Methylorubrum extorquens: one gene and its partner. Each later gene encodes a partner of the first gene's protein in a complex. Links are inferred from orthologs where the notes say so. Each region holds a gene or a part of one and is shown in the gene's direction. Other genes may lie near its edges.

Region 1 (12,015 bases):
GCGCGTCCGGACGCTGGGTGGCCAGCGGCAGGGTGAGGCTCAGCCGCGTGCCGTGGCCGCTGCGGGAATGCAGTTCGATGGCGTGATCCAGCGTCGAGGCCATGCGCTGCACGATCGACAGGCCGAGCCCGAGACCGATCCCGCCATCGTCGCACTCGCGCGCGCCACGAAAGAACTCCTCGAAGACCAGCGCCCGCTCGGTCTCGGGAATGCCGCAGCCGGTATCGACCACGTCGATCCGGCAGAGCCTGTCCCGTCGGCGCGCGGCGATCAGCACGCCGCCGCTCTCGGTGTAGCGGATCGCGTTGGAGACGAGGTTCTGGAGGATGCGCTGGAGCAGGATCCCGTCCGTCTCCACCACAAGGTCGGCGCAGCGGGTGACGAGGCGCAGCTCCTTGCGCTCGGCAAACGGCCGGAAGCTGGCCTCGATCCCGGCCACGAGGTCGGCGAGGCGCACCGGCTTGACCACGGGGCGCACGATGCCGGCATCGAGCTTCGAGATGTCGATGAGCGCCTTGATCAGATCCTCGATCGTCTCCAGGCCGCGCTCGACCTGCCGGGCGATGCCCTGCGCTTCCGGCCCCGGCGCGAGGTCGGTCAGCGCCGAGAGCGAGAGGCGGGCGGCGTTGAGGGGCTGGAGCAGATCGTGGCTCGCGGCGGCCAGGAAGCGCGTCTTCGAGCGGTTGGCGGTCTCGGCCTCTTCCTTGGCCGCCTGCATCGCCGCGTTCGAGCGCTCCAGGCTGTTCATCAGCGCGGTCAGTTCTTCCGTTCGGGCGCGGACGCGGCCCTCCAGCATGATCGCGGTCTGGAACAGCGAGTAGGCACCGCCCTGCTGGTCCATGGTGCGTTCGACATGGGCCATCAGCGCCGCGTTGATGCGCTCGAGCTTGGCCACGCGATGCGTCAGGGACTCGATGGTCTGCGCTTCGGGGACCGGTTCCATCCAGAGGGTCGGGCGGTTCATCGGGCCGTCTTCATGTCGCGGGCTTCGGTTCGGCCCGGCCGATGGCGATGCCCGTGAACGTCTGGTTCAGGTGCATCGAGCGGTACTGCTCACCATAGGTCTCGAAGCCGACCACGCCGTAGCGCCGGTAGAGGTCGGCGATCCGGTGGCGCACCTGCCGGCTCTCGGCGTCGAGCCGGCGAAACACGCAGTCGAAGCCGATCACGAGATCGAGCCCGCCGAGCGACGCGTCGAGGCTTTCGAGTTCGGCCTGCGTCGCCTCGACGATGTCGCGGGGCTGCGCCAGCGTCAGAACCACGCCCTCGCCGATGGCGCAGAAAAAGGTCATCGAGCCGTCCGGCTCCACCCGGCTAATCGAGCGGCAGTAATACTCCCCGCCGATCTTCACCGCGAGCGGGTAGGCGGCAAAGCTCATGGTCGAGAGGTTTTCCGGGTCGAGCCCCACCGCCATGGCATATTCGCGCGCCGCGGGCTCGGCGTTGAGTTCGGTGACGCGCCGCTCGTCCTCGCGGGCGGCGGTGACCACGAACTTGCGGTTCGTCGGCTCGAAATTGTCGCTCTTGAAGATGCGGATCGGGAAATCGGTCTCGACCAGCAGGATCACCGCCGCGTCGCGGCAGAGCCGGCCCTCGTGGATCAGCACCGTGCTGCGGAAGGCGAGGTCGTCGCCGGCCGAGCCGCCGATCAGCGGGATGCCGTCGAGCGCCCAGGCCACCGCCGAGACCACCGTCTCCTCCGCGTTGGCGAGGGAATCGATCAGCGAGAGGGCGAAGCGGTGGCCGCTGCCGCCGTCCAACCGCCCCCCGTCGAGGGTCCGGCGCAAGGCCCGCACGGTCGAGGCCGCCCCCTCCACGTCGAGCCGGGCGATGTCGGTGAGCAGGCCCGAGACGATGCGGAAGCCCTGGCGGGGAAAGGCGATGGCGACGAGGCCGCGGTCGATCGAGCCCGCCGGGCTGATCCCGCCGGAGGTGGAGCAACCCGTGAGCCCGACGCCGGGAAACTGCGCCGCGAGCGCGGCCGTCAGGGCTTCCGCCTCGTAGGCCGGCGAGAAGAAGACGATCAGATGGCCGACAGCCGCCCGGTCGAGGGCCTCCGCGACGGCCGCGACCGCGTCCAGTGCCTCGCCCGCATCCGTCCAGGCCGTCTGGATTCCGCACAGATGCCTGCGCATCTGCGTGCCGTGTGCCACCGCCTCGCTCCCTTGCACGGAGTCTGTTCCGGCAAGCCGGCCGCCCCTGACATATTGTGCACGACTATGTCCGCCGTGACAGGGCGTGGCAATGGCCGGACCCGTGAGCCGATCAGGCCGCCGCCGCCGGCCGCTCGCCCCGCGCCCGGTAGGACAGCGCCTCGGCCAGATGCAGCCGCCGCACCTGCGCCTCGCCGTCGAGGTCGGCCAGCGTGCGGGCGACCCGCAGGGTGCGGTGGAAGCCGCGGGCGGACAGCCGCATGGTCTCGGCCGCATGGCGGATCAGCGCAGCGCCCTCGGCATCGGGCGCGGCGGCGGATTCGATCACGGTCGCCGGGCAAGTGGCGTTGGTCGTCGCAGCCGGCAGGCCGAGGGCAGTGTATCGCGCGCTCTGGAGCAGGCGGGCCGCAGCGACCCGTGCGGCGGCCTCGGCCGAGCCCTCCGCGGGCGGCGGCAGAATCAGGTCGGCGGCGGTGACCGCCGCGACCTCGATCCGCAGATCGATCCGGTCGAGCAGCGGCCCGGAGATGCGGGCGCCGTACTGAGCGACGCAGCGCTCGTTCGGCCCCCGGCGGCAGGCATAGCCGGGTTCCAGCGCCATGCCGCAGCGGCACGGGTTCATCGCCGCCACGAGCTGGAACCGCGCCGGATACGTGGTCCGATGGTTGGCGCGGGCGATCATGATTTCGCCCGTCTCCATCGGCTGGCGCAAGGAATCGAGCACCTGGGGCGTGAACTCGGGGAGCTCGTCGAGGAACAGCACGCCGCCATGGGCGAGCGAGGCCTCGCCGGGCCGCGCATTCATCCCGCCGCCGACCAAAGCCGCCATGGAGGCGGAATGGTGCGGCTGGCGGAACGGGCGCCGGTTCGAGAGGGCGCCGCCCTTCAGCTCGCCCGCGACCGACTGGATCATCGAGACTTCGAGCAGCTCGCGCGGACCGAGCGGCGGCAGGATCGAGGGAAGGCGCGCGGCGAGCATCGACTTGCCGGCTCCGGGCGGGCCGTTCATCAGCAGGTTGTGGCCGCCGGCCGCGGCGATCTCCAGGGCACGCTTGGCGCCCTCCTGGCCCTTGATGTCGCGCAGGTCCGACATCGGCCCGACGGGTGCTGCCACCGCGGGCTGCGGCCGGGCCATCACCTGACTGCCCTTGAAATGGTTGGCGAGCTGGATCAGCGAACGCGGCGCCAGTACATCCATGTCGCCGGCCGCCCAGGCCGCCTCGGGCCCGGTCGCGGCCGGGCAGATCAGGCCGAGCCCACGGCCATTCGCCGCCATCGCCGCGGGCAGCACGCCGGCCACTGCGGTGATCGAACCGTCGAGCGCCAGTTCGCCGAGCACGCAATAGCCGCCGAGCGCGTCCGCCGGCAGGGCGCCGATGGCACCCATCACCGCGAGCGCGATCGGCAGATCGTAATGCGAGCCCTCCTTGGGCAGGTCGGCCGGGGCGAGGTTGACCGTGATGCGCTTGGCCGGAAGCGCCAGCCCCGAGGCGATCAGCGCCGAGCGCACCCGCTCGCGGGATTCCGCCACCGCCTTGTCGGGCAGGCCGACGATGGTGAAGGCGACGGCGCCGGCTGCGATCTGCACCTGCACATCGACGGCACGCGCCTCGATCCCCTCGAAGGCGACGGTGGCGACGCGCGTGACCATGGTGTTGCGGCAAGCTCCGAACCCGGAGGTTGCAGCCTAGGCGGCACTACGCGCGCTGGCAATCACGAGCGGGGTCGTCTGGAGATCGGGCAGGAACAACCGGGACGATCGACCGTTCGCCCGGCGTCTCTTATTAATTTGGAGCGTCTCATGTCCTTCCGCCCCCTCGCCGCCTTCGCCCTCGGCCTCGCGCTTCTCAGTGGTCCGGCGCTCGCCGACGAGAAGCTGCCGCCCGATCAGCAGGCCAAGGTCGAGGACATCCTGAAGAAGGAGGGTTTCACCAAGTGGAAGGAGATCGAACTCGACGACGGCATGATCGAGGTGGATGACGCCATCGACGCCAACGGCAAGCAGTTCGACCTGAAGCTCGACCCGAAGACCTTGGAAATCGTGAAGCGCAAGGCGGAGTAGGCACCCGCTCCCGGAGAGGTCGCCTCTCCGGGACTACCGCATCTTCTTGAAGGTAGCACCGCTCTCGGCCACGCCCTGCCCATCCGGCATGAGGCCCTGCCAGCGTGTGGTCAGCGCCGCATCCTTGGCGCGAGCAACCTTGGCTAAAGTGAACAGGGGCTGGCCCGGCTTGTAGACTGCAACCCCGTACTTGTTGACCGTTCCGCCATCGCCGTAGCGATCGAACGCCACTACGAGATCCTGCCCGTCCCGACGGGTGCGGCAGCGGAGCGCCTCGTCGGATTGGAAGCCCCGTACGGTCAGAACGCATCCGTTGCGGACATCGGGGGGCAGCATCACGAGGTCGTAATTGACGACGATGCCCGTGCCGCCGGCCGTGCGACCGGCGACGTGCTCGTAGCGGTAGCGACCCTGCCAATCCTTCGGCGCGCCCTCCTGTGCCGGCTCTCCGGCCCGATCCTGCGCGCCGGCGGGCGCGGACAGGCCCGCGAGCAGAGCGAGTACGGTGAAGCGCACCGGAATCGTGGTCGTCCGCATAACCTCTCCCTGCATCGGCCCCTGCTTACCGGAAGCATGGCCGCGCGGATCGGGCGAGGCAACCCGCCTGCAACCCGCTTGCATCCCGCCGCGCGGGCCGTCATATACGGCGCGGGAGGTTGGCGAGGGACGTTTCACTCGCCAACCGGGTCAGGTCCGGAAGGAAGCAGCCCTAACGAGACCGAGCGGGTCTTTGTCCAGCCTCCCACCCTCGCCGTCCGCCTGAGCGGGACGGCCCGGCCACTTTCCGAAAATTCGAACGGCGGCATGGACGAGACGCACGGCACGCTCACCGACGAGCCGGGCCTGCCCGGCATGCCCGCCGCTGCGCCCGTGCCGGCCACGACGCCCTACCGGGTGCTCGCGCGCAAGTACCGCCCCCAGACCTTCGATGACCTGATTGGCCAGGGCGCCATGGTGCGCACGCTGGCCAACGCGTTCGCGGCCAACCGCATCCCGCAGGCCTGGATGCTGACCGGCGTGCGCGGCGTCGGCAAGACGACCACCGCCCGCATCCTCGCCCGCGGCCTCAACTACCTCCGCACCGGGCAGCCGGATACCGGCCCCACCGTGTCGATGCCGGAACTCGGCCAGCACTGCCAGGCGATCATGGAATCCCGGCACATGGACGTGCTGGAGATGGACGCCGCCTCGCATACCGGCATCGACGACGTGCGCGGCATCATCGATGGCATCCGCTATTCCCCGGTCTCGGCCCGCTACAAGGTCTACATCGTCGACGAGGTCCACATGCTCTCGGAGAAGGCGTTCAACGCCTTCCTGAAGACGCTGGAGGAGCCGCCGCCCCACGCCAAGTTCGTGTTCGCGACCACCGAAATCCGCAAGGTTCCGGTGACGATCCTGTCGCGCTGCCAGCGCTTCGACCTGCGCCGGGTCGAGGCCGACGTGCTCTCCGCCCACCTGAAGAAGATATGCGCCGCGGAAGGCGTGGAGGCCGAGGACGAGGCGCTGGCCGCTGTCACCCGCGCCGCCGAAGGCTCGGTGCGCGATGCGCTTTCCCTGCTCGATCAAGCGATCGCCCACGGGGCGGGCGCGGTCTCGGCCGCGGGCGTCCGCGACATGCTCGGCCTTGCCGACCGCTCACGCATCGTCGATCTGTTCGAGGCCGTGATGCGCGGCGACGTGCCGGCCGCCTTCGCCGAGATCCGCGCCCAGTACGATGCGGGCGCCGACCCGGCGGTGGTGCTCTCGGATCTGGCCGGCTTCACCCATCTCGTCACCCGCCTCAAGCTGGTGCCGGGGGCGGAGGCCGACCCGACCTTGAGCGAGGCGGAGCGCGTGCGCGGCGTCGCGTTCGCCGGGCGCCTGCCGGTGCGGGCCCTGTCGCGGGCGTGGCAGATCCTACTCAAGGCGCTGCCCGAGGTGCAGGCCGCCCCCCGCCCGCTGGCGGCGGCCGAGATGGCGATCGTGCGGCTCGCCTACGCCGCCGATCTGCCGACGCCCGACGAGGCCCTGCGCCAGCTTCGCGCCGACATCGCCTCGTCCGAGGGCAATGGCGCCGCTCGCCCGAGTTCCGGGCGCGACGGCGGTTCCGCCATGGCCTCGCACGGCTCGGCCGCGCTGCAGATGGCGCCCCCCGCCCCGCAACCCGCGCCTCGGCCGACCTTGGCCGCGGTTCCCTCCCCCGTCACCGCCGCGGCACCGCAACCCGCATCGCGCCCGGCTCCGGTGGCCCCCGCCGGTCCGCGGCTCGGACGCTTCGAGGACGTGGTCGCCCAGGCCGAGGCGGCCCGCGACATCGCCCTGAAGGTGGCCCTGGAGCGCGACGTGCATCTCGTGCGCTTCGAGGAGGGGCGGATCGAGTTCCGCCTTGCCCCCGGTGGCCGGCAGAGCCTTCCGACCGATCTCGCCCGCGCTCTCGATGCCTGGACCGGGCGGCGCTGGCTGGTGGCGCTCTCCAAGGAGCCCGGCGCGCCGACGCTTGCGGAGAATTCGCGGGCGGCCGAGGAAACCCGCCACCAGAACGCCGCCGCGCACCCGCTGGTGCGGGAGGTTCTGTCGCGCTTCCCCGGCGCGCAGATCGTCGATGTGCGGGACAAGGCGCCGGAGACCGATGGCGCCGACGCCGCGGCGGCGGGCACCGGGCCGGCAGCCCCTCCGCCCGAAGAGACGGACGACGACGCCTGAGGCGCCCGCCTTACCCTGGCAAGGCCGGGCTCCCGCGCCTAAGTGCGGGGAGCTGACCCTTTCTCGACCGGAACCGGAGCGAACCCACCATGCGCGACCTCATGGGCATCATGAAGCAGGCCCAGGCCATGCAGGAGAAGATGGCCTCGGTTCAGTCCGAACTCGAAGCGGTCGAGGTGTCGGGCGCGTCCGGCGGCGGCGCCGTGACGGTGCGGATGACGGCCAAGGGTCAGGTGCTCGGTGTTTCCATCGATCCAAGCCTGATGGTCGCCGACGAACGCGAAATCCTGGAAGACCTGATCGTCGCCGCCTGCAACGACGCCCGCGGCAAGGCCGAGGCGACGGCGCAGGAGAAGATGGCGGAGCTGACCAAGGGCCTGCCGCTCCCGCCCGGCATGAAGCTGCCATTCTAGAACATCGTCCCGAAAGGTGGTTGCCGGCTTTCGGAAAAAGACGATGCAAAAACAAAAGCTAGCGCATCGTCCTGGATCCGATATCCAGGGCGATGCGCTAGCTTTGGTTCGGCAGGATCGGCGCGGGCTATCCCGTCGGCCGGAAAGGTGTCGGCCGGACGAGTGAGGCGACTTGCCACATACGTCAGCGAGGGTGAGACCCGACGCCCTCGCGCGGGAGCCGCTCGCGAAATCAGAGTGACGTATCAAGGGCTTGGCATCGCTGGGCCATGGCGCATCCAGGGTGCCTTGAGTCCGACAGCTGAACGTTCCCCGAACGCGGCGGCACAACTCCAAATTTTGTTAAGGCAGCAATTTCATCGGAGCGGCAAGGTGAGTGGGCCGGGTCGAACGCGGCCCCCCCTTAGCGAGGCTCGGCGGTTCCGCCGGTCCCTCCGATCTGGGCCGGCGGAACCACCGCCCTGATTCGGGGAGATACCGTGCGGATCCTGTTCCCGGTTTCCCTGACCGCCGCGTGCGTTGCCCTCGCGGCCATTGTTGGCACCCCAACCTCTCGGCCCTGCTTGTTGCCGCCGCGATGACCGCAACGGAAGAAGAGCAGGGAACGGGTTGCTGAAGCGGCGCCTTGCCGCTTCGGAGGTCTGCCGGCGCGTCAGGCCGAAAGCCGCAGAGGCGTCGCTTCCAGGCTCGGAGTGCGTTCCGCATCCTCGCCGTGGCGGGCGACCACCACCCGGCCCACGCCGGTTTCCTTGGCGAGACGATAGAGTGAGACCAGAACCGGGTCGTCGGACGCCGCATCCGAGGCGATCACGATCGAGTCCATGCAGGGGCCGACCGCCGGAATGAGTTCGGCGCCGTCCTCGGCATTCCGCGCATCGAGGCGGCAGAGCACCCAATCGTAACTCTGCGACAGGGCGTTGAGCCCGATGGCGAGGCCTTGCGGCTCCTCCGACAGCACGTCGAGAGGCGCTGCGCCGCGCTTCACCGCGTGGAGACGCGAACCCCGCACCGGCTGGATCACGTCGAGGAAATCGGCCGCACCGGCCACCAGATCGGTCAGGCCCGGCTCGGACGGTCCGGAGACCGCGCCGTTCACATCGACCAGTAGCGTCTGGCGGCGCGGACCGAGCACCCGGGCGAGATTGGAGGCGAGACCGGGCGTGCCGTCGGCACGCGGGGTTTCGACCACGAGCACGCAGCCCCCCTTGGATGGCCCGGTCAACTGCCCCTTGCCGTGCGGCTTGCCGGTTCCGTTCTCCAGCCGGGCGATCAGACCATCGAGATCGGCATAGGAGGCGGAGGATTTCGTGGGGACGCCGAGCCCTTCCTTGCTCGCTCTTGCCGCATCCCCTGGCGCAGCCGCCTCGGCTCCGATCGGCGCCGTGCTGGCGAAGACCGGGTGATGCACCGTCGCGGTCGCCCTCAGGGAATTGGCAAAGGCGAGGGCCGGCGCGAAGCGTTCCGCCGCAGAGGCCGGATAGGCCCCGCCATAGACCGGCTCATAGGCAGGACGGCGCGACGCGGGCGGCTCCGGCTCCGGGTAGAAGTCGCGCGGACGATCGGTCCGTGCGTCTTGAACGAGGGGCTCCCCCTCATCCCCGGTACGGTCTCCGCCCGGCTCGGACGGCGTGACGAGGAGATGGCGGCCGATGACGCCCGCGCTCGCGAGCAGGAAGGCGAGCATCGTAGCGAAGGCGACGATCGGCAGCTTCTTCGGGAAGGAGGGCAGATCGGGCACGATCGCACGGGACACCACGCGGGCATTGGCCGGGCTGGCATTCTCGGCGTCGCGCGCGGCCGCCTCGCGGTAGCGGGCGAGATAGGATTCGAGCTGCTCGCGCTGGGATTTCGCCTCGCGCTCGAGAGCACGCAGCTCCACCTCGCTGGTGTTGCCCTTGGCGACCACGTCCTGCTGGCCGTCGACCGCCGCGCGCAAGGACTCGACCCGGGCGCCCGCGATCTTGGCGTCGTTTTCGAGGGTGCGCACCACTCGCTCGGCTGCGGCCTTGATCTGATTCTCGAGATCTTGGACCTGGGCCGTCAGCTCCTTGATGCGCGGGTGGGCCGGCAGCAGCGTGCGCGATTCGAGGGCGAGTTGCGCACGCATCGCCATGCGGCTCTCGACCGTGCGCCGAATCAGCTCGTTGTTGGCGACATCGGGGATCTCGAAGGCGCGGCCCTCCTTGATCATGTCCTTGAGGAGCTTGGCGCGGGCGGTCAGGTCCGCCTGGATCGTGCGCGCCTGCGAGAGCTGGCTCGACAATTCGGAGAGCTGCTGGGACGAGAGCGGCTGAGCCGCCGCGCTGCTGCCCGTGCCGATCAGGCCGTGCTTGGCGCGGAACGCCTCGACCTTCGCCTCCGCTTCGGCCACGCGGGCGCGCAGGTTGGCGATGTTGTTGCCGAGCCAGGTCGAGGCGTAACGGGCGGTATCGACGGAGGCGGCTTCCAGCGAGGCGAGGTAGAGGTCCGCCACGGTGTTGGCGCCGCGCGCGGCGAGTTCGGGATCGCGCGAGCGGAACTCGACGGCGAGGATGCGTGACTTTCCGACCGGATAGACCAGCAGGTGGTCGAGATAGCTTTCGAGAATGCGATCCTCGGAAGGACGCTCCATCGGCGCCGAGACGAGGCCCAGCATCATCAGCGTGCGCCGGATCGCCGAGCTGCTCTCGGCTTCCGGATCGAATTCGGGGTTTCCGACGAGCTTCAGGCTGCGAATCGCTTCACGGGCGATGTCGCGCGACATCGCCACCTGCACTTGGCTGGCGACGGCCTGCTCGTCGATCGGCTGGATCTGGTCCGTCCGCTCGGCGGCGGTACGGGCGAAAGCGGGATCGCGGCTTTCCAGCAGAACCTTGGCTTCTCCGGTGTAGCGCGGGGTCACCACCTGCACGAAGACGCCCGCCCCGAGCGCGGCGACCAGCGTCGGCACGGCAATCCAGGCCCAGGAGCGGCGCAGGACGCCGCCAATCTGCGCAACCGCCAATCCATCGCCGGGCCCACCGGGCCCGCCGGGCGGCGGAAGAGACGGATCGGTCGACAGCCTGAGGCGCGGCATGGGCAGTCTTTACGAAGGCGGGACGCGGATCGGGGCGATCGATCCACCTTCGACCAATAGAGGTCGTTAAGGTTGACTTCTCGTTAAGAGCTGCGGCCGGCCCTCATCGACATTCGAGACGCCGCGCCGGAGGCCGGACATGTTTCCGCCCGGCATCGCGGCTGGATCAGCATTCGTTAACCATACGCCGTTAAGTAACGCTGAGGTTCTTCACAACGGCGATGGCGATGCAGCGGCGCGCATTCCTCTTGGCCCTTCCGTCCGTCCTCGCGCTCGGCGGCTGTCTGCGTCCGGATTTCCGGACGGTCGATCTCGATGCCACCGGCACCGGCTCCATCGGCACGCGCTACTCGCTGGCGGCAGGCGACAAGCTTCGCGTCATCGTGTTCGGGCAGGACAACCTGTCCAACATCTACGCGGTCGATGGCGGTGGGCGGATCGCGATGCCGCTGATCGGCGTGGTTCAGGTGGGCGGGCAGACGACGGCGCAGGCCGCCCGGCTGATCGAAGCGAAGCTCGCGGCCGGCTTCGTGCGCGAGCCGCACGTGACGGTCGAGGTCGATGCCTACCGGCCCTTCTACATCCTCGGCGAGGTGACGACCTCGGGGCAGTACCCTTACGTCAACGGCATGACCGTCGAGACGGCGGTGGCGATCGCCGCAGGCTTCGGCCCCCGCGCGGCGCGCGACTACGCGGTGTTGACCCGCGAGGGCCAGGGCGGGCTCATCAACGGCATCGTCCCAATGTCTTACCCGGTGCGGCCGGGCGACACGATCGTCGTCAAGGAGCGGTTTTTCTGAGCCGGCTCACTGCGGCATTCACCAACGCCTAACCGTGATCCACGAAAGCCGGGCGTGAGAGACCTCCGCGTGCCATTCTCGCTTGCCCCTTAACCGGGCGCTGACCGCGCCATGACGATCTTCCGCCGGACCGGGCCCCGCATTGGGGCCGCCCGCGCGGAGACCGACTGCCGTGGCCTCTCCCTTCGCCGCTCCTCTGACCGCCGCCGTGACGCCACACGGGCCGATAGGTCACCTGGGCGCGGACCTATCGTCCCGCGTCGGGACCGGTGAGCGGCACCGCATCCTCCACGTGTTCCGGGCCCCGGTCGGCGGTCTGTTTCGCCACGTCATCGACCTCACCCGCCTCCAGGCGGAGGCGGGCCACGCCGTCGGCCTCGTCTGCGACGCCTCGACCGGCGGTGAGCGCGCGGAACGGACCCTGGCGGATCTGGCCCCTTCTCTCGCACTCGGCGTCACGCGTGTCCCGATGCGCCGGAATCCGCATGCGAGCGACCTTCAGGTGTTGCGCACGGTGAGAGCGCAGGCTCTCGCGGTGGGGGCCGACGTGTTGCACGGCCATGGCGCGAAAGGCGGCGTGTTCGCCCGCCTCGCCCCACTCGGCACAGGCGGACGCGGGGTGATCCGCGCCTACACCCCGCATGGCGGCAGCTACAACTATCGTCCGGGAACGGCTCTGCACCGGGTCTACATGGCCGCCGAGCAGGTGATGGCGCGGGCGACCGACCTATTCCTGTTCGAAAGCGAATACGTCGCCTCGCGTCATGCCACCTTTGCCGGAGGCGCGCCGCGCCTCGAGCGCATCGTCCACAACGGCATCGCGGAAGCTGAGTTCGCCCCCGTGGAG
Region 2 (12,043 bases), 3.4 Mb from region 1 along the record:
GACGATCGCCGCCTGGATGAAGCCCAGCGCCTCGGTGATGTCGTCATCGATCCGCCCGCCCTGCGGATGGTCGCGCAGCACCGTGCGCAATTCCTGGCGCACCGCCTCCAGCTCGCTCGTGAATCCCATCACGTTGACGAGCGGCGCGCGCAGATCGTGGCTGACGATGTAGGCGTAGCGCTGAATCTCTTCATTCGATTCTCGCAACTCGGCCTCGGCCTCACGCTGCTCGGTGATGTCGGTGTGGACGCCGACCCATTCGCGGATGGCACCGTGCGGCTCGAGCACGGGGACCGCGCGGATCGAGAAATGCCGCCACAAGCCGTCCCGAGCACGCACCCGATGCTCGTGCAGGAAGGTGCTGCGGGTGGCGACGGTCGCGTTCCAAGCCTCGACGCTTGCCTGCCTATCCTCCGGATGCACGGCGTCGGCCCAGCCGAAGCCCTCATACTCGTCGCGGGTTTGCCCTGTCAGGGCGGCCCAGCCGGGCTGTTCGCCCATCATCCGGCCCTCCGGATCGTTGGTCCACAGCACGCCGCGCACGGCTTGTACGGCGGCCCGGAAACGCTCTTCGCTTGCCCGCAATTCACCCTGGATCCGCTGCTGATCGAAAGCGGAAGCGAGCATCGCGAGGAACAGGATCACGAAGGTCGCCCCGGCCACGTAGAGGGCGAGATTCTGCTGATCCACGCTCGTCGCTGCGAAATGAGCGGAATGAGCGCCGGCGTCCTCGGCGGTGATCGTCGCGGCTGCCATGCCGGTGTAGTGCATACCGGCCACTGCAACGCCCATGGTCAGGGCGGCGGCGAAGCGCTGCCAGACGTTCGTGGGTCGAAAGGTCAGCCACAGAGCGACGGTCGCCGCGGTGATGGCGATCCCCACCGAGAGCGCGACAACCGGCACGCTGTAGGCGAGCTGGCCGGGCATCCGCATCGCGGCCATCCCGGTATAGTGCATCGCCGCCACGCCGATCCCCATGACGGGACCGGCAACGAGGACGTCCCTGCGGCCGGCCCGCCGACGGCCGACCCAGGCCAAAGCCGCGCCGGTCACCCCGATGGCGATGAGAAGGGACAGGAGCGTGTGGCCGAGGTCGTAGGCTGCGGGCTGCCCCATTTCGAAGGCCAGCATCCCGACGAAATGCATCGACCAGATGCCGCCCCCCATCGCCAAGGCCGCACCCAGAAGCCAAGCCCAGCCCAGCCCGGATGCGGCGGCGCGCACGCGTCCGCCGAGATCGAGCGCGGTGTAGGAGGCGAGTACGGCAATGGCGAGGGACAGCGCCACGAGAGCCGGATTGTAGCCGGTGGAAACCATCGTCAGGCAGAATCTCGGAGGCTGTCGATAAGTGCTTGCGCCACGGGCACCGTCGGATCCGCTTCACGAACCGCGACGATGCGAGCCGGGCGCGGCACGGCTGCCCGAGACCCGCTTAAGTTACATTGCGGACGCGTTTGATGCTATCGCGGCCCACCACTGAGATCGTACCCCCGTTCTTTATCGTACAAACTCACGAGAGCGTTTTAGGTCGGAAAAGGGGCGCTACCCGCTTGCTTCGGTAACTACCTTAGGTACGAAACAGATGCGCTCAGGCACGGAATGTCGCAAGAAATGCGATCCTGTATGGCTGAGTACCCGAAGCAGATGCGGCAGAAGCGATCGAATTGCCTCATGACGCCGCCGCCTGTATCCCGATTCGGTCGAGAATCTCTCGGCGACGTTGAGACCGTCGCGTCGCAAGCATTCGAACTGGTTCAGAGCGGGCGAACGGAGCCGCCGCCACGTGATTCCTTGGCGCGAAAGCTCGCGACCTATGTGGATCTGACCCACCGTGACCTCCTGGACCTCGAAGAATGGTCTGCAAACGGTCGTCGCTACACGGCGCAGACCCCGCTTTTGCACCAGTCCGACGTCCCGGAAAGCGCCATCCTGGTGCTCGACGGCTTCGCCTGCCGCTACAAGTTCCTGACCAATGGGCGGCGACAGATCACGGCCTACCTCCTGCCGGGGGACCTCTTCGAGCCTGATCTCGACTTTCGCCTGCCGCTCGACTGCGCGATCGGAACCCTGACCGCCTGCCAGCTCGCCTTCATTCCGCGTGCCGATTACGAGAGCATCATCCGGCGACGTCCGCGGATCGCCCGCGCGCTGCAGATGGTTCGGCTGACCGAATCGGCGACCTTGCGCGAATGGATTACCAATCTCGGCTCCCGGTCCGGTCCCGAGCGGCTGGCGCACTTCCTGTGTGAAATGCTGCTGCGTCTGCGGACTGCCGGTCTCGCCCCCGGTAACCAGTACAGCTTCCCCATCACGCAGGCCGATCTCGCCGACACGCTCGGCATGTCGTGCGTTCACGTCAATCGCGTTCTCCAGAAGCTGCGTCGCGACGGCTTGATCGAGCTTTCCGGCCGCAGGCTCACGATCTTGAAGCCCGAGGGGCTCAGGGTGCTGGCCGAGTATGATGCATCCTATCTGGAGCTTGCCGCTGTCCCGCTGCGGCCCTCGGCCATCGACGAACTCATCGCCTGACGACCATTCCCGAAGCCGCCGCCTCTCGTCCCTCAGAGGGTGGCGGTTGGTTGCACCCCGGCCCTGGCCGCCGTCAGCACCGCTTCCGGCAGGGTACGCGCCCCGAGCGCTTCCATGACGCGGGCTCGGTGGATCTCGACGGTGCGCGGACTGAGGCCGAGGACTCGGCCGATCGACTTGTTCGTGCCCCCTGCCAGCAACCCCTCCAGCACCTGCCGTTCTCGGGGTGAAAGAGTCGCGATGCGAAGCTTGGCGTCGTCGTGGGCATGGCTGCGCTCGGTGTCGGTGCGCTGTTCGGCCAAAGCGGCCGAGACGGCGGTGAGCAGTACCGCCGGCTCGCACGGTTTTTCGAGGTAATCGACGGCACCGGCCTTCATGGCGCGCACGCCGAAGCCGACATCGCCGTGGCTGCGTCCGATGACGAGTACGGGCAGGGCGAGCTGCCCGGCCTTGAGCGCTTTCGCCACCGCGAGGCTCTCCGGTCCAGCGGTCTCGATGTCGAGAATGACGCAACCCGGCTGCAGGGAGCTTGCGACCTCTGCCAGCCCCGCGGCCTTCGCGAAGGTCTGTACCTCGTAGCCGGCCAGCCGCAGCAGCCTGAGCAGCGCTCGTCGCGCGGGCGCATCCTCGTCCACAAGGTAGATCCGTGCGCCGGTGCGCCCCGTCACATCTTCGGCGATGCCGCCGAGTTGGTGAACGCGGCCATCCTCTCCGGTGATCGGGAAGAACGTATCGCGGATCCGCCTGACGGCGCCGTCCGACGGGCGCAGGATGCGGTATTCTTGGACGACCACCTCACCCTCCTCCACCCGTTCGAGCGTATGGCTCACGCTGTCGCGGTCGTCCGGATGGATCGTTTCAAGCCAGCGTTCGAGGGACGGCAGCCGCTCCGGCGCGACGCCCCAAACGCGTCGAAGGGCATGATTGAGGTAAGTCAGATGGCGGCTCTCCAAATCCGCGAGCCACAAGACGTTGGTCGAATGTTCGGCAAATCGCCGGAAGCGCGCTTCGCCCGCGCGGTGGGCGGCCTCCTCTCGCTTGCGCCCGGTGATCTCAACCGCGACACCGATGAAGCCGGCGGGTCGGCCGTCTTCGAACTCGGCTCGTCCGCGCGTCGAGACCCAGCGCTCGACGCCGTCCCCGAGTCCGATCACCCGATACTCGACGTGGTAGGTGCCATCGCCTGCCAGATCGATGCATCGGGCGAGCGCCGCCTCAACCCCCGTGCGATCGTCGGGATGGATCGCCGACAGCCAGACGGATTGATCGAGCGGCGTGTCGGGTGTCAGCCCCCACATGGCCTTGAGACGCGCGTCGGATTGCAGTGCCCCCGTCGCGGGGTTCCAACGATAGGACGATAGGCCACCCAGATCGATGGCGGCCCGAAGACGGGCTTCGCTCCGTCTCCAAACCTCCCCCGTTTCGCGCTCTTCCTCGACGAGGAGGAGTACGGCCGGCTCCGTGCCGCTCCAGGAGCGTGCGTTGTTGGTCGGACCCTGCAGAGGCACCCCACTGATCCGTGCCCAGCGCCCGATCCCGTCATCGCCGCGGTAATGGAAGCGCGTGACCGGGACGCTTTCACCACGCAAGGCCCGCGCGAACGGATGATCGCGCGGATCGAGGAGGGTGCCATCCGCTGCATAGGCGGTCCAGTGCGGGTCCGCGTCGGCACCGGGCACGCGACCCTGTGTCAGAAGGGGCTGTAGGATGGAGTTTGCGACGAGGGCCTGACCGTCCGACCCGAACAGCCCGGCGCCAAACGGAAGAAGCTCAATCAGAGCGACCAACGGCTCGGTTCGCTGCCACGATGCGACTCCCGTCTCCTCAGGCCGAGAGCGGACGATGGGCGGCTTCCGCTGCGCGTCGAGTAGAAGCCCGATGAGTTCGGAGAATTGCTGGAACAATCCCGTGATCTCCGGGCGATCCAAATGCGCCGGCTCCGCTCCGATCGCACAGAGTGTCCCGAAGATCTCTCCATCCGGCATCGTGATCGGAAAGGAGATGTAGCTGCGAAAGCCGCGATCTCTAGAATTCGAGAGGTCATGCATCGCCGTATCCGAGCTGACATCGTCGATGACGACCGGTCGGCGATGCCGCCGCACCTCCCGGCAGAGCATTGAATCCGCGGGAAGCACGGCGTCCGCCTGTAGGCCGAAACCGGCATCACCTCTGACCCAGCAAGCCAGCCACGTCTCGTCCGTCACCCGCGCCACAGCCGCAAAGCCGAGGCCGGTGGAGCGACGGATGATTTCGAGCATCGTCGGTATCGCCGCGAGGTGCTTCGCTGCGGTGATATCGGGCCATCGGTCCGGGTTAGCGGCCAGACATGTCGCGGAGGCGTTCATGCGGCGGACTCCGGCTGCGATCCCGTCCTGATATGCGACGTCGAACGAGGCATACGCGAATATGGGCGGCCGACGGATACTTCGGCCGCGATCCCAACAGGTCCGGCTCGAAATAGATTTCTGACCTCACATCGCGACTGACGAACGGCAGAGAAGCGAAAAATGAAAAGCATATCGAGATATCATTCTGCTGAAATTTCACGAAAAAATCATCATGTAAAGAGATGTGATGAAATATTTGGCATAGGCTAAAATTCAAAGTAATTGGGTTGCTTCCCGGATGTCAGAGAGTTCCGTCGCGAATTGAACTAGCGCAATCCACGCGCTGGTGTACTTGCATGAAAACGCATCAGCATGGAAATGGTGCCGACTGAGAGTGCTGATGTGACAAGCGGGATTTGGACGGAGTCGAACGAGGGGACAGCCCGGAAGGACGCTGCGTGCGAGAGTAAACGCGCGGCAGATAGTGGTGAGGCCGCGCCCAGGTGGCAGAGGGAAAGCGGTAGCCCTGTCGCGATAGGGACAGTCAATCGACGCCCCCGATTAGCGGTCGGCGTCATTGGAATGTCTAACCAGTCATATCGTCGACCCGCGCGGGGCCACGTTTCGAACGTGCCAGCTGAGTAAAGTCGTCACGCTACGTCTGCGATTCTGCGGGCAATGACGTATGCCCATCCATCGTCGGTAGGCTAAGCCGTTTCGTACTCGAGCCGGTCGGGAGGCATTTGCAGGCCGAGGCAAAAGCTGCGGATCCTACAAGCTGCCAAGGTGGTTCTATTCGTAAACCTGTCCACGGGTTCAGGATTTGGGGCTCAGGTTCGTACGAACCTCAGAGCACTCCACAAAGGGACAGCTAAGTCATTGAGAAGAATGGTGCTGCGAGAGAGGATTGAACTCTCGACCTCCTCATTACCAATGAGGTGCTCTACCACTGAGCTACCGCAGCGCGGTGCCGGGGGGCGGTGCCGCCGCCGGACTGGAGGGGCATTAGCCGATCGAATTTCGCTTGGCAACGCTGTTCCGTCGCACAAAATGCGTGAGCCGCAAGATTGAGCGATGGCATGACGATTTGTTGACGGACCATGGGTGTGTCGCTATAGAGCACCCACCACGTCCGGCCGCAGCATTGCGACCGGTCTTTTCGCCTTTGCTTATCATCAGGCTGCGTTGACCGACACCGGATGCCCCGGGCCGGGTTCTTGCCGCCACGACCAGACGAGGATGCCCCATGGCCAACACCGTGTCGGCCAAGAAGATGACCCGCAAGATCGCCAAGCGTACGGCGATCAACCGCTCGCGCCGCTCGCGGATGCGTACCTTTGTCCGTAAGGTCGAGGAGGCGATTGCCACCGGCGATCAGGGCCAAGCCCTCACGGCCCTCCGCGCCGCCGAGCCGGAGATCATGCGCGCTGCCCAGAACGGCATCGTTCATAAGAACAACGCTTCGCGGAAGGTCTCCCGCTTGGCCGCCCGCGTGAAGGCCATCGCTGCCTGATCGGATTGCGACGGCTCCCGGCCTTCCGAACGGAAGGCTTGCCGGGAGCTCGCTCGATATGATGCTGCATTCAGCCCGGCCACACTGGCCGGGCTTTTTTCATGCCTGCAAGGCCACGTGAGTCCTAAAGCAGGCCATGGCCCGTGACAGGCGTGACGGAGAGGCGGCATTGCCCCTCCCCGAGTGTGCTGCCGCTGGACGTGCTCGAAAAGCTTCCGATGATCGGCCGTCTTCCCCTCGGCACGACGGCGCGGCCTGCGTTCGGTGAGAGACGCGAAGCCGGCGGGCTTCGCCGTGCCCCCGAGCAGGCTCCAAGCCGAGGCTCGATCGGCCACGGTTGTGCACCGGCCCATGATGCTTCTCCACAGTTCGCGCCGGGTTATCCCGAATCGACGCTTGCAGCTGCTCATTGAGGGCGCTCTGAAGATTTCGTTAACCATGCGCAAAGTGCTTTTCATTGCGCACAGACGCGCTGCCCGTGTAGCTTAACAAAACCTTGCCGGGCGAGCAGCTCGACAAGATCAGCACCTACACCCCCAGAGTCGTCCCCAAGTTGCGGGCAGGCCTTCGACTCTTCGGTCCCTACCTGACGACTCGGTGGCCACGAAGATGTTTTCCCCGATCGTCCCGCTGTTAGGAGAACGATAGAGGATTGTTGATACACAGCCATCTTTAGCGATGGGCCGCGACGCAGCTCTTGACAGCGCCGCGGCCACTCTCGGTGCCGCCCGGATCGGGCGGCGCCTCCTCTCGTGTGGCGTATGCGTACGCGTCCCCTCCGGTCCGCCGGCTGAGGATGCGAGGAGACACGGTGATGCACCTCGACGGCAGCATGTCGGACGGCGATGGCGGAAACGGCAGAGGAAGCGTTGATCTTCCCGCCGCCTGGACACGGGTGAAGCGGCGGCTGCGGGCGGAGCTTGGCGAGGATGTCTTCGCGAGCTGGTTCGCCCGCCTCGAACTGGAGAATGTGGAGGGTGGGGTCGCCCGCCTCACTGTTCCGACTCGGTTCCTCAAGAGCTGGATCGAATCGCATTACATCGACCGAGTGCTGACGACCTTCCGCGCCGAGGCCGATGGCGTCAGCCGCATCGAGGTCGGCGTGCGCGGTCCCTCCGCCCCGGTTCGGCCGAGTGCCGGCGTGCAGGCGAAATCGAACCCGACGAGCGGACCGCTGACCCGTCTCCACGCGATCGCGACGCCCGCGGCCCTCCAGGGACCCGGACCGATGATCGAGACCGAGATCACCTCGTCCCGCGGTGATTCGGCCGGGGTCGATCTCAACGGCGCGCCGCTCGATGCGCGGCTCTCGTTTGCGAACTTCGTCGTGGGCCGCTCCAATGCGCTGGCCCATGCTGCTGCCGAGCGGATCGCCCGCAGCGACAGCGACGGCGCGCTCTATAACCCGCTTTACGTTCATGCCGGCGTCGGCCTCGGCAAGACGCACCTGCTCCACGCGGCCGGCCACGCCGCCCGCGAGGCCGGACGCCGGGTGATCTACCTCACCGCCGACCGCTTCATGTACGGCTTCGTCAACGCCCTGAAGACGCAGAATGCCCTGGCCTTCAAGGAGCGCCTGCGGGCGATCGATCTGCTCATCCTCGATGACGTGCAGTTCATCCAGGGTAAGTCGATCCAGACGGAGTTCGGTCACACCCTCAACGCACTGATCGATTCGGGGCGTCAGGTGGTGGTCGCCTCCGACCGGCCTCCAACGGAGCTGGAAGCGCTCGACGAGCGCGTGCGCTCGCGTCTCGCTGGTGGCCTCGTCGTCGAAATCGGCGGGCTCGACGAGGGGCTTCGCGCCTCGATCCTCTCCGCCCGGCTCGACGCCGTACGTCAGAGCCACCCGAACTTCGAGGTCTCGCCGGCCGTGTCGGCTTATGTCGCCCGGGCGATCACGGCCAATGGCCGCGACCTCGAAGGTGCGGTGAACCGGCTCCTCGCCCACGCGACCCTCACCGGCGCGCCGGTCACGGTCGAGACCGCCGAGACCGCGATCCGCGACCTCGTGAAGAACCGCGAACCCAAGCGGGTGAAAATCGAGGACATCCAGAAGCTGGTGGCCTCGCGCTACAACGTGTCGCGTTCCGACATCCTGTCCGAGCGTCGGACCGCCGCCGTGGTGAAACCGCGCCAGATCGCGATGTATCTGTCGAAGGTGCTGACCCTGCGCTCCCTGCCCGAGATCGGTCGCCGCTTCGGCGGGCGCGACCACACCACCGTGCTGCACGCGGTGCGCAAGATCGAGAAGCAGATCGGTGAGGATGCGGTGCTCGGCGACGAGGTCGAGCTGCTGAAGCGTATGCTCCAAGACTGAGACGGGGCCGGGCGCGTCCCGGTCTCGCCTTTGTGGCGTTTCGTCATTCCTGCGGATCCGGTCCGGTCCGGTCCGGGCCGTCCTCCCGCGCCGCGCGCCATCGAGGGGCGGGACAGCGCGAAGGCCGCCCTTGCCTTCGCGGGGGCGCTTCGCCAAGCTGCCGGCCCTGTTCCGCTTCGGAGTGCCTCGCGAAACGTCCGGTCGCCGGCCCATTCTCCGGTCGCGATGGCCGAACGGGCGTTTGGTGAGCTGCATTCTCATCCGGCCTGATCGACGGCGGGCGGGTCGATTGTTCAAGAGACGACGGGTTTTCCGATGAGAGTCACAGTCGAGCGCGCAGCCCTCCTGAAATCGCTCGGCCACGTCCACCGGGTGGTGGAGCGGCGCAACACGATTCCGATTCTCTCCAACGTCTTGCTGCGCACCGGCGAGAACGGCCTTCAGCTCAAGGCGACCGACCTCGATATCGAGGTGACGGAGACCGTCGCCGCCGACGTGCTCGATGCCGGCGCCACCACGGTGCCGGCCCACGTCATCTACGATATCGTTCGCAAGCTGCCCGAGGGCGCGCAGGTCTCGCTGGAGACCTCCGGTGAGACGGGGCAGATGACGATCCGTTCCGGACGCTCACGCTTTGCGCTGGGCGCCCTGCCGGAGGGCGACTTCCCCGATCTCGCCGCGGGCGAGCTTCCGCATTCGTTCGTCATTCCCGCGGCCGAGCTGAAGCAGCTCATCGAGAAGACGCAGTTCGCGATCTCCACCGAGGAGACGCGCTACTACCTCAACGGCATCTACTTCCACACCCTTGAGGTCGAGGGCGCCCTGAAGCTGCGCGCGGTGGCAACCGATGGGCACCGGCTCGCTCGCGTCGAGACCGAGGCTCCCGAGGGCAGCCGCGGGATGCCGGGCATCATCGTCCCGCGCAAGGCCGTCGCCGAAATCCAGAAGCTCGTGGACGATAGCGGCGACAGCGTGCAGGTCGAGCTGTCCCCGGCCAAGATTCGCCTGACTTTTGCCGGCGGCGTGACCCTGATCTCGAAGCTGATCGACGGCACCTTCCCCGACTATCAGCGGGTGATTCCCACCGGCAACGACAAGCGCCTGACGGTGGAGCGTGACGCCTTCGCCAAGGCGGTGGACCGCGTTTCGACCATCTCGTCCGAGCGTGGCCGTGCCGTGAAGCTCGCCGTGAGCGAGGGACGCCTCGCCCTGTCCGTGACCAACCCGGATGCCGGCTCGGCGACCGAGGAGCTTGATGTCGATTACGAGTCTGCCGCCCTCGATATCGGCTTCAATGCCCGCTACTTGCTCGACATCACCGCTCAGCTCCAGGGCGACACCGCCCTGTTCAAGCTCGCCGATCCGGGCTCACCGACGCTGATCCAGGATCGGGATGGCGCCCCGGCGCTTTATGTGTTGATGCCGATGCGCGTGTGAGTCCGCTTCCGGCTGCGGCCGGATCGGATATATCGCTTCGATGGACATGCTGCCGGGAGGCCCCCGCCTCACCCGCCTGATCGCCCGCGATTTCCGCAATCACGTCGATCTCGATCTTGCCACCACCCGCCGCTTTGTGGCTCTGGTCGGCGAGAACGGGGCGGGCAAGACTAACATCTTGGAGGCCGTCTCGCTGTTTTGTCCCGGCCGCGGACTGCGCCGGGCCGATCTGGCGACGATGGCGCGGGTCTGCGGGCCGGGGGGATTCGCCGTGTCGGCGACGCTCGAAGCGTCGGAAGCCGAGCATCGGCTGGGCTCCGGCTACGAGCCGCCGGGCTATGACGGGCGCGGCACGCGAGTCTGCCGGATCGACGGCGCGCCCGCCTCCTCCCCCGTGGCGTTCTCGGAGTTCCTGCGGATCGTCTGGCTGACGCCGGATTTCGACGGGCTGTTTCGCGGTTCGGCCGGCGACCGGCGCCGTTTTCTCGACCGGCTGGTGCTTGCCGTCGATGCCGGCCACGGCGCTCGCGTTTCGGCGATGGAGCGAGCCCTGCGCTCGCGCAACCGCCTTCTCGACGAGCGGCCGGATGACGGCCGCTGGCTCGATGCGGTCGAGCGCGAAGTGGCCGAACTCGGCGTTGCCGTGGCGCTCGCCCGGCGCGAGACGGTGGAACGCCTCGATCGGCTGATCGCCGAGACGCGGGACGATGCCGCGCCCTTCCCTTGGGCCTCGCTGCGGTTGGAGGGCGACCTCGACGACCTCGTCGCGGTTTGGCCGGCTTTGGAGGCGGAGGATCGCTTCCGCCGCGCATTGATGCAGGGCCGCCACCGCGACCGCGCGGCGGGCCGCACCCTGATCGGGCCGCAGACCACCGACCTTGTCGTGCGCCACGGTCCCAAGGACGTACCCGCCGCCACCGCCTCGACCGGCGAGCAGAAGGCGCTGCTGATCGGCCTCGTTCTCGCTCATGCCCGCCTCGTGCGGGCAATGAGCGGGCTCGCACCCCTCATCCTCCTCGACGAGGTCGCCGCCCATCTCGATCCGCGCCGCCGCGGCGGGCTGTTCGATGCGCTCGAAGCGCTGGAGGGGCAGGTCTGGATGACGGGCGCCGATCCGGCCTTGTTCGCCGAGTTGCAAGGCCGTGCCGACATGGTCAACATTGCGGACGGGCGCATCGTGGCGTCGCAAGCTGGTTGAAGAGCCAATGCCGCTGTCAAGCCTCGCGCTCTTTGCTGCCGTTTGCGCGGTTGCGGTCGCCTCACCCGGGCCGGGCGTGTTCGCTCTCGTCGCCCGTGTGCTGGCGCGTGGAACCCGCGGCGTTCCAGCCTTCATCGCGGGATTCCTCGTCGGCGACTTGCTTTGGTTCTCGATCGCAGCGACCGGCTTCGCCCTGCTCGCTCAGAGCTTTGCTGCCCTCTTCATTGGCATTCGGTATCTCGGCGCGGCCTATCTCGCCTACCTTGCGTGGCGCGCGTGGACTGCGCCGGTCGAAACGATCTCGGGTGAGCCCGTGCGGGGCGAGAACGGGCCGCGGCTCTTCCTCGGTGGCTTGGCGTTGACGCTCGGCAACCCGAAGGTCGTCTTGTTCTTCCTCGCGCTGCTCCCGACCGTCATCGATCTGGAGCATCTGACGCCACTTGGAATGATCGAGATTGCCGCGACCATCGTGGCCGTTCTCAGTGCGACGCTCACCGCCTACGCGGTTGCCGCGCTCCGGGTTCGGCGCCTCTTCGTTTCGGCCAGCGCAAGACGGGCAGTCAATCGCGGCGCCGGCACGGTGATGGCGGGGGCAGCCATCGCTGTCGCGGTTCGGTGAAACTCAGTCCGGTTCGGCGGGCAGGCCAGATCGGCCTTCCCCCCCTGACTCAGTCTCCTCCGGCCTGTCGTGTCTCGGCGGATGTGGCACGTCCTGCGCG

What was found.
Region 2: the proteins of J2W78_RS19390 (region 1) and dnaN are in contact, whole or in part, in a cryo-EM structure (PDB 8GIZ), measured with the Escherichia coli proteins. The link is inferred for Methylorubrum extorquens from one-to-one orthologs.

Annotation. Positions count from the first base shown.
Region 1 is NZ_JALJXF010000001.1:4,148,159-4,160,173, forward strand. Bases 4,600-7,459 are described here. They hold J2W78_RS19390 (DNA polymerase III subunit gamma/tau), read left to right. Parts: upstream 4,600-5,019; coding sequence 5,020-6,900; downstream 6,901-7,459. Other genes in these bases: J2W78_RS19380 (DUF5991 domain-containing protein), read right to left, coding at 4,600-4,752; J2W78_RS19395 (YbaB/EbfC family nucleoid-associated protein), read left to right, coding at 6,990-7,313. Outside these bases: J2W78_RS19360 (ATP-binding response regulator), read right to left, coding at 1-964; J2W78_RS19365 (FIST N-terminal domain-containing protein), read right to left, coding at 975-2,153; J2W78_RS19370 (YifB family Mg chelatase-like AAA ATPase), read right to left, coding at 2,266-3,804; J2W78_RS19375 (PepSY domain-containing protein), read left to right, coding at 3,955-4,215; more of J2W78_RS19380, read right to left, coding at 4,249-4,599; J2W78_RS19400 (GumC family protein), read right to left, coding at 7,966-10,368; J2W78_RS19405 (polysaccharide biosynthesis/export family protein), read left to right, coding at 10,590-11,168; J2W78_RS19410 (glycosyltransferase family 4 protein), read left to right, coding at 11,341-12,015. UniProt on the Escherichia coli protein: Part of the beta sliding clamp loading complex, which hydrolyzes ATP to load the beta clamp onto primed DNA to form the DNA replication pre-initiation complex.
Region 2 is NZ_JALJXF010000001.1:780,482-792,524, reverse strand. Bases 8,178-11,065 are described here. They hold dnaN (DNA polymerase III subunit beta), read left to right. Parts: upstream 8,178-9,004; coding sequence 9,005-10,126; downstream 10,127-11,065. Other genes in these bases: recF (DNA replication/repair protein RecF), read left to right, coding at 10,167-11,065; dnaA (chromosomal replication initiator protein DnaA), read left to right, coding at 8,178-8,689. In the rest of the region: J2W78_RS03845 (sensor histidine kinase), read right to left, coding at 1-1,317; J2W78_RS03840 (Crp/Fnr family transcriptional regulator), read left to right, coding at 1,672-2,529; J2W78_RS03835 (PAS domain-containing protein), read right to left, coding at 2,562-4,874; rpsT (30S ribosomal protein S20), read left to right, coding at 6,103-6,369; more of dnaA, read left to right, coding at 7,184-8,177; more of recF, read left to right, coding at 11,066-11,324; J2W78_RS03805 (LysE family translocator), read left to right, coding at 11,332-11,943; J2W78_RS03800 (hypothetical protein), read right to left, coding at 11,947-12,043. UniProt on the Escherichia coli protein: Confers DNA tethering and processivity to DNA polymerases and other proteins. Acts as a clamp, forming a ring around DNA (a reaction catalyzed by the clamp-loading complex) which diffuses in an ATP-independent manner freely and bidirectionally along dsDNA.